Parashewanella spongiae: one gene and its partner. The main gene of each other region encodes a partner of the protein of the gene in region 2 in a complex. Links are inferred from orthologs where the notes say so. Each region holds a gene or a part of one and is shown on either strand. Other genes may lie near its edges.

Region 1 (6,282 bases), 1.4 Mb from region 2 along the record:
GCTGAATCGAGCAACCATGAACATACTGCAACAGAAGCTTTTGAAGAAGAGATTGCCGTTACTGCTGAGCATGAAGCTATCAAACATTAATTGATGATGTTATAGCTTCAATTTTTGCTGGATTTAAAAGCACCATATTTAAAGATGGTGCTTTTTTTTACATAAGGGATCTAGTGAGTTAGACCAATTACAGTAATTAACTTCCCACTCAGCAAGAGCTAAAGGGTTTCAGTACAAGGCGAAGTACTATATACCCTAACAGCCGCCATACAAAGCTGGCGTTCAACGCACTTCATGCTTTTGTCGGGATAATTCAAAAACTTGTAACCTAGTAATGGAATCCTTTAGCCTTGCCCTTCGGGAGCTTGTATGTGTCCAAATTACTACGCAAAATTATCTCAACGTAGCAATGTAATAACGACAGTTTTGTATGTCGGTAATAACTATGTCTTCATCAATTTCACTTGTACTTTGAACACATATATAGCTCTGAACTGGGAATTTAATTACTGTAATTGGTATTAGAAAGTACCAATCTTTGTCATACCAACGAAGGCTGGTATCCAGTGACTTTTATAGACAAAAGCAAAAGCAAAGGCACTAGACGCCAGCCTGCACTGGAGTGACGAGAACTCATCGGTATACTTTCTTCCCTAACTTTCCTAAAATAAGATTAGGGTCTGTTGATCTTTCGTGATTGTTTTTGCAGCGATAAATTGGTTATTTTATGCAAGGCAGAGTTTGTGAGGTTTGGTTATTATCGACATACAAAACTGTCGTTACTTCGTTTCCAAATAATCAAGTGATAACTCAGCACCTTTTAGGGATGTCGCAGTTCAAATAATACCAATTTAAATTTCAACGCTTAATTTGTCATACCTGCGAACGCAGGTATCTAGCGACTTGTGCCCAAATTAACCAAAGACTCTGGACTCCTGCGTTCGCAGGAGTGACGATAAAATTGGTATACATTCTTCCGCCACGTCCCTTATTTAGAAAGAGCGACCAATTTACGCTGTCTTCGATGCTTTTGAGCATTCACTGCTCAGTGTTGTGACCAGCTCACTTAGATGGCTAAGCATCACTGCTCACGCCTTGAACCTAAAAACATCAGTTGAACGCTGAGTATATGAGTAACTGTTTGAGCAATTAGATGATTTTATTATCATGTTTTTCACCCAATGAGTGAAATGCTCTACGCTCACAAGCTTGCTAAAATGGCTGCTATCTGCGTTGTAATTTTTGCAAGTAGAATAACTACTTGCTGCAAGCTACGTCTTAATATCAGCCATTTTTTCTACGCTTGAGAACGCAGTCAACTGATGTTTCTAGGTTGAACAGATAAATGCTCAAATAGCACAAAATTTAATCCTGAAAGATCAACAGACCCTAGTAATCTTAACCTATCCTTTTAAAGCGCATCCTTTATAGACCCTATAGCTGTAATTGTGTATAAAAGGACATACTCCTCATTCGGCTAGTATATATTGCTCAAACTTTGTCTTCCTAAATCTCCTCAAATTTTGGCTATTCCTTTACTTGCTTTTGTCGAGTTTTGGGAACGTTTTAACAAATACGCTATTAGAGCATTTTTAGTACTTTATCTTATCGCACCATCGTTTAATAATGGCGGCTATGGGCTGGGGTGGGCTATCGGTGACGCCATTGCTCTATACAGCAGATTTATTGCGTTTGCGTATATCACTCCCTTATTTGGCGGCTTTTTAAGTGATAAAGTGCTCGGTGCCTATCATTCAACATTGCTTGGCTGCATACTTATTTTCATCGGTCAATTGATGATATCTATTCCTCATAATTGGCTCCCGAATCAAGAAAGTACAATACTATGCACAGGGTTATTTTTGTTTGCATTAGGAAATGGTTTTTTTAAACCCAATATCGCTACCCTCGTTGGTGGTGTTAGTAAATTTTATGGTTTAGAACCAATTAAGAGTTATAACCTTTTTTTTATGATTACAAATTTAGGTGGTGCGGTGGCAGGTGTAGCTTTGGGGAGTATTGTTGTATGGTTTAATGGTAATTATCAGATAGGATTCTTTATTGCTGCCATTGGGATGCTATTTGGAACCATAATATTGCTTGCCTTCAAATCAGTACTCAATGTTTCACTATTGGTGCATGAAAATCCAAATACGAATAAATCTATAAAAACCATCCCCAATAAAAATACTAGCAATCAATCACTTAAAATTTATGAAAAAAATCACATGGTTTTTATCATCATCATAGGGTTCTTTTCCATTTTTTTCTGGTTCGGTTATGAACAAATGGCTGGCTCAATAAATATTATGACTGAGAGATTTGTAGATCGTCAGTTATTCGGCTTTGAAATTCCTACCGCATGGTTTCAGTCTCTCACCCCTTTGTTCAACATCCTATTTGCGCCTGTACTCTATGCTATGTGGAATAAATTAAAACGGACAAATCGACATCTAGATATTCCCAATAAAGTGACAATCAGCCTGCTTGCTTCAACATTGGCATTTGTAATTTTGTCAGTTGCTACTTACTCACTTAATTACTCATTTGCTAATAAAATTAATTTTGGCTGGATTATCGTCGTATATTTTTACTTTTCTATTGGAGAAGTTTTGCTATCACCTACTTGCCTTTCTGCTATCCATGAATATATTTCTGAAAAGTCTGTAGGTCTGATTATGGGGTTATGGTTCATGTTCTATGCTGTGGCAAGTTTTTTCGCTGGTATATTAGGTCATAGGGTTGACCCAAACTCTTTGATTGCAATTTCAGATCATGAGCTTTTTGCTAACTTAAATCGACTTTTTACCTCGATTACTTTTTTAACATTTATCGCTGCTGTTGGCTTAATTGTTAGCAAAAACAAAATTATTCAATTACTAAAACCTGAAAGGGTTTAAATTTCAGGATAAACGCATGAATGTTTTTCGAGTAAAAACCGTAGACTTTATAATCCGTCATTACCGTGAAAACGGGAATCCAGTGTCTTTGGGTATTCCAATTTAAGGCACTAGAGTCCTACTTTCGTGGGTATGACGAAACTACCACATAGAGTTGTGCATATATCACTCACTCGTGCAGTTTGCCTAGTTTAAACTCTTAACTCTATGTAGCCACCAGCTGGTACTGTCTCATTTTGAACAAGCCCAACAAATTGGTTTTGTAATAAAAGCGGCTTGTGTTCTGGTGCACTTGTTGAGATGCACAAGTACTCTCCTCGATTTAATGTACGATATTGGGTGCTGCTTTTACCCCAATTATGAACACCAAGCTGCATGGTGTCAGATAAAGCAAGTGGCATTAGGCCTTCGTTATTGCGAAGGTAACAACGTAAACCTTGTCCGGCTTGTGCAATCGCTGTTCTAAAATTTCTTAAGTCGACGGTAACGTAAATCATATCGACCAACACATCTATGCCTGACTTTATTAGACGATCATTTAAATAGCTCAACATGCTAAAGGGCTCGATGATAGCTTGGCTTTTCCCCACTCTAAAAGATTTTAATTTTTGATTCACTAAGCTACGTAATAATACGCTGGCGAAAGCTGATCCATCGTCTTCTGGATGAAAATGTGCCATGTACATCAATAAATGCTGGTCGCCTACTAAAGTTGAGTCAATAAGATAGCTGCTGACATCTTGATGTTTGAAAAGGCTATAGAAAACATCGGCTGAAGGGTAATTAGTTTCTGCTGAGGGAAATAATTGTTGTTGAAGAATTCTGACTTCACTGACATTCTGCTCAACCATTTCAATATGGCTTTGAAACTCTTGGTAAGCTAACTCGTCAACAAGCTCTGCCGGAACTTCACTACCCTCTTGCCCCGCTAGACATTGCTGAATTGCATGCTCTAAAGTATAAAAATCATCGATAGGCTTTAATAAATAGTCGCTGGCACCTAAACGTAACGCTTCAATAACGTCAGTCATGACGTTATTACCAGAAAGGACAATTGAAGGGACACTCGGATCTAACATCGACATATCGTGAAGCAAATCTAAACCGCCAGAGGTCGCAAGGCTCAAATCGGCAATAACGATATCAAAAACACCTTTTTTAAATGCTTCAATACCGCTATATCCATCTTGAGCTTGAGTAACTTTTGCGCCTTGCTTTATCAAAAAATCATTGGCTAATTTACTAAAATGGGGATCAACTTCAACCAATAAAACTGAGATATTATATAATGCCATTTACTTGCCTTTATCTAAGTGCACTTATCGATAAAACGTACTCCCCTGTACATCATTTTTTGTGCTCAATTACCATCAATAGAGATAATCATGCACACACTTAAAAAAAACAGGTTCTAAACTTATAACACTACTTTGCAATTTCCGCTAATTCAATTCGTTAAGATAATCATCAACAAGCTCATCATCGTCTTGTTCATCTGGCACTTGACCATCGTGTAATTTGTAATCGACATGTTGAATATAAGCATCTTTCACAAATGTATACGGATCTAGAGCATTATCAAGCAGTCTTTCTTGAGGTATTGCATCAGCCCGTGCATTAAGCGCCTTTAAAGTCCATTTGGTGATTGATTGCCAAGTCGTTAAATCTGAAATCGGAAAATATAAACCATCTACCCAGTTGGAAGCAATTTCTCTTGTCACTGTTGGGCCGTACGCAGGCAACATAAAATAAGGCCCGTTAGGTACACCGTAGTAACCTAACACTTCGCTGAAGTCATCCTGTTTGCGTGAAAGCCCCATCATTTCTGCAACATCAAATAAGCCTAATAAACCAATAGTCGAATTGATGGTAAAGCGCCCACCAGCATTGGCGGCCCACTTCCACTTTCCTTGTAGTGTATTATTAACTAAGCTAGATGGCTCTTCTAAGTTTTGGACAAAATTATCAAAGCTTGTTCTTACTGGTTGAGGCACGTAGTCACTGTAGCCATGTGCTACAGGGCGGATCAGGAACTTATCCAAGTAGTTATAGTTGATGTTCCACATAGCTCGGTTAAAGCCTTCGAATGGATCTCGTTCATCGCTGTAAACTATTTTCACTTTAGGTGTCGCTGTTGTGTCTTGAGATGATTTAGGGTCATCAGTGGAAATTTCTGAGCCCCATACTGCAGCACTGGTTAATGATGCAAGTGCGATGATTATCAAACTAAATTTCATGATAAAAATATATGCCTTAAAATAACAAGAAAAGAATAAAGAACGATTTTCCATAAGGATTATAAGCGAATAACACAGTAATTAAAAATAATACAAAATATTATTCTTTGCTCAAGGTAACCAATTTAGTCCCGATAATAATTGAGTGAATTTAAGGTTTTTAAAATTATTATGGATATCATCAAACACGCTAACCAATCAAACTCGGCTAAGACAACACTTGCAGAGAAAAACATAAGCTCTTTCCATGAAAGCTCTCCGCTTATAAAGCCTGAAATAGACAAAGCTACAGGTAATATTTTGTTGCAATTTGATAATAAAAGTTATTTTTCTAACATCAAAAATACGCAATCACTTTCCATGCCTTTACTCGTAAAAATCATCAAACAAAATCCGCCCTTTAGAAATACCAATCAGCTTAGTGCTGATTTATATTCACCAAGTAAAACAGAAAGCATAACTTTGCCTATATCCTTGTTTAAATTATTGAATGATTCAAAAACAAATTCTAGCGAGCTCCAAGCACTCCTAAACGTTCAAAAGAGTTATCCCCTAGGAGTCGGTCAAATTATCAATAAGCAGTTATATTTATCTGGCAACAAAATTCCATTAGTCGATTCGCTCCTCTCAAATGGAAAATATATCGCTCACATCAAGTATCTAAACCAAAAGCCACTACTGTCATTGACAAAGCTCACTTATCTACAACGTATCGAACTATTTCCCTTACCACTAAAAACCACATCAGCATTAGCGAGTAACATTCAGAAAAACTATTTCGCCATTGAAATGGCGACCAGTTATCGAAATATTATCGCTTCATTGAATCAAAATGAATCAGGTGTTGAAACCGATAAAATCAAAAGCAAACAGCTAGTACGTTTAGAATCTTTGATTGTAAATACTGGTGCAGTAAAAGCGCCAGTTGCAACCTCAAATCTATACAGTGATAAGCCGTTTAATAAAATAGTTGATTTAATGATGCCACCAACGCTGAACAAATTGCTGGAAATTAAAAGCTTAAAAAATTCGCTATTTACAGCTGCATTATTTAACCCTGCATCCCCAGTAAACTTTCAAAAGAGCACTAATTCTTCCATTAACTTCGTAACCATAACAGCTCTGTTTCATATCTTAATTTCTAC
Region 2 (2,868 bases):
CGTTTTCGATGACAGTTTCTCCGTCAGCCAATGAAGCCGCCATCAATAAGTTTTCCGTCGCTCCAACACTGACGGTATCCATAAAGATATGCGCACCTTTCAAGCGGCCATCGACACGAGCTTTGATGTAACCGTCTTCAACGTCAATTTTCGCACCCATTAGTTCCAAACCATGCAAATGAAGATTCACAGGTCTTGCACCAATGGCACAACCACCAGGAAGCGATACATCGGCTGTGCCATAGCGAGCTAGTAGTGGCCCTAAGATCAATATGGATGCACGCATGGTTTTCACTAATTCATAAGGCGCACAAAAATGATCTAGGTTTTTGGTTGAGATCCGAACTTGGCCATCTTCATTATGAGTAACTTCAGCACCGAGGCATTGCAGTAACTTACAACTCGTTTTCACATCTCTTAATTCAGGAACATTCGAAACAAAAAAATCAGTCTCAGCTAATACGCCCGCCATCAAAATCGGTAAGGCCGCATTCTTAGCACCCGATATAACAACATTGCCAGCTAAGGGTGCACTGGCTTGTATGGTCAGTTTATCCACATCAATTCTCTATTATTAATTATGCTGGCATATTAAAGATTTTTTCACGTTTCCACTGCTCGGGAGTGAAGGTCTTGATTGTTAATGCGTGCAGTGCGCCGCTGGCAATATGCTCATTTAATGGAGCATAAATAGCTTGTTGCCGTTTCACTGGCGATAGTTCACCAAAAAAATCAGCAACAGCAATAATTTTATAATGAGTGCCCTCTGAGCTAACAAACAGCTCTTCTACGTCAAGTTTTTCGCGCAGGATATCTTCTACTTGTTTGCATTCCATCTGATGTACTACCTTAAAAATGAAGTCAGGATTGGCTAAGCTTCGCTAAATAATGTTTGTAGATTATACAGAGCTATTAGCGGTTGTAACTGTTCGGCGGGATTAATTAATTTCAATGGCTTGTTGGCTTGCTGCTGTTGCTCTACGAGATGAAACAAAAAAGCAATGCCTGAACTGTCTATAAACTCCAGTGCTGACAAATCCATCAACTCAACTTCAGCCGCAAGCAAAGTATCTTGCTTGGGCCAAAGCGTCACAACATCTTGGCGTGCTAGCCGCCCTGTCACTTTGCAATAATTGTTGTAGTTTTGGAACTCAGCCATTACTTACTGCTCGCTTTCTGGGCTTCAACGCTCGCTTTAGCACGTTCGTTTAGCATGTTAATGACTGATTCAATACCTTCTTTTTGAACTAAACCACCAATTTCAGACTGTTTAGATTGTAATAAACTGATACCTTCAGCTACTAAATCTATCGCTTTCCATTGATCGCCAACTCTTGGTTTTTTGTCCTTACGTTTGCCCGTCATCAATCGGCGCACTTTAAAAGAGAGTTTAATTGGCGGTCGTCCTGCTTCAATGACCTGTACCGCAACATTGACAAATTTCTCATCATCAAATTTTTTCGCGGGAGCGAAACTGACTTTCTGATGTGTATAAGCCGTAAATGCTGACGCATAAGTACTGACTAAGTAACCGCGAAACGCTTGAGCGAAAGCGGCACGTTGTGCTTTTGTAGTTTTATTCAAATACTTACCAAGCACTTTATAAGCGGCGTACTTGTAATCAATGTAAGGCAATAATTCTTGCTCTATGATAATTTTCAAATGATTAGGATCAGCCTTAATTTTCGATTGATCCGCATCAAAGCGCGCAAAGGTTTTCTTCGCCGCTTGTTCAATCATTTGATAAGGATCTTGCGTATTTACAGCACTGGCTGCAATCACTTGTCCACAGCTTAATAGCATGGTCAGTGGTAATAAAACACGAGCCATCAATTTTAACATCTTAAACTCCTAATCTTTTTTGCCTGTGCTGTATAGAAACTGGCCTATCAAATCTTCTAAAACCAACGCTGAGTGTGTATCTTCGATTTTGTCACCATCGGTAAGCATCGCAATGTCATCGTCAACAAAACCCGGCGTTAATCCAAGAAATTGCTCCCCAAGCAAACCAGATGTTTGAATAGCTACGCTACTGGTTTCAGGGAATTGATCATAAGTTTTGTCGATTTGAATGGTCACAATGGCATCTAATTTCTCAGGATCGAGGTGAATGTCACTCACTCGACCCACCACCACGCCACCCACTTTTACCGGCGAACGTACTTTCAAACCACCAACATTACTAAAATGCGCGCTAAGGCTATATGTATCGTCACCTGAGCTAACTTTAACATTGGCGACATTAAAGACTAAAACCAGAAAAGCCACCAAACCCGATAATAAAAACATCCCAACTAAAAATTCAATTTTACGTGTCAACATATAGGCCTACCACAGTTCAATAAACTCATAAAAACGAACAGATTCCATTGTTCGTCATATTAAATAATTATTATTTGGCATTAATTGCCAAACATCAGCGCCGTTAATAAGAAATCAAGTGCTAAAACGGCCAAACTTGCTTGTACAACGGTTTGCGTAGTCGCTCGGCTGATCCCTTCAGGATTTGGTATTACCTTATAGCCGCGATATAACGCAATCCACGTCACAACAATGGCAAAAATACCACTTTTTATTAAGCAGTTAACGATGTCTTGTCGCCATTCAACCGATGCTTGCAATATAGACCAGAACGCCCCGTTATCAATGCCTTTCCACTCCACTCCAACCAAATATCCGCCATAAATGCCGACAGCGGTAAAAATAAGTGCCAATAAAGGCATGCTAATAAAGCCAGCCCAAAATCGAGGAGCGATAATGTGTCGCAGTGGATCTATCGCCATCATCTCTAGGCTTGAAAGTTGCTCTGTGCTTTTCATTAACCCGATTTCAGCCGTTAATGCTGAGCCCGCTCGACCAGCAAACAAT

Evidence for each region.
Region 1: the proteins of E2I05_RS19940 (region 2) and E2I05_RS14150 are in contact, whole or in part, in a cryo-EM structure (PDB 8I8X), measured with the Escherichia coli proteins. The link is inferred for Parashewanella spongiae from one-to-one orthologs.

Annotation. Positions count from the first base shown.
Region 1 is NZ_CP037952.1:3,588,726-3,595,007, forward strand. What follows is about bases 3,241-6,207. They hold E2I05_RS14150 (MlaA family lipoprotein), read right to left. Parts: upstream 5,138-6,207; coding sequence 4,343-5,137; downstream 3,241-4,342. Other genes in these bases: E2I05_RS14145 (response regulator), read right to left, coding at 3,241-4,195; E2I05_RS14155 (hypothetical protein), read left to right, coding at 5,309-6,207. Also shown: E2I05_RS14135 (peptide MFS transporter), read left to right, coding at 1-90; E2I05_RS14140 (peptide MFS transporter), read left to right, coding at 1,524-2,900; more of E2I05_RS14145, read right to left, coding at 3,092-3,240; more of E2I05_RS14155, read left to right, coding at 6,208-6,282. UniProt on the Escherichia coli protein: Involved in a phospholipid transport pathway that maintains lipid asymmetry in the outer membrane by retrograde trafficking of phospholipids from the outer membrane to the inner membrane.
Region 2 is NZ_CP037952.1:5,038,739-5,041,606, forward strand. It holds E2I05_RS19940 (MlaC/ttg2D family ABC transporter substrate-binding protein), read right to left. Parts: upstream 1,843-2,868; coding sequence 1,159-1,842; downstream 1-1,158. Other genes in the region: murA (UDP-N-acetylglucosamine 1-carboxyvinyltransferase), read right to left, coding at 1-559; E2I05_RS19930 (BolA family protein), read right to left, coding at 579-836; E2I05_RS19935 (STAS domain-containing protein), read right to left, coding at 872-1,159; mlaD (outer membrane lipid asymmetry maintenance protein MlaD), read right to left, coding at 1,852-2,322; mlaE (lipid asymmetry maintenance ABC transporter permease subunit MlaE), read right to left, coding at 2,403-2,868. UniProt on the Escherichia coli protein: Involved in a phospholipid transport pathway that maintains lipid asymmetry in the outer membrane by retrograde trafficking of phospholipids from the outer membrane to the inner membrane.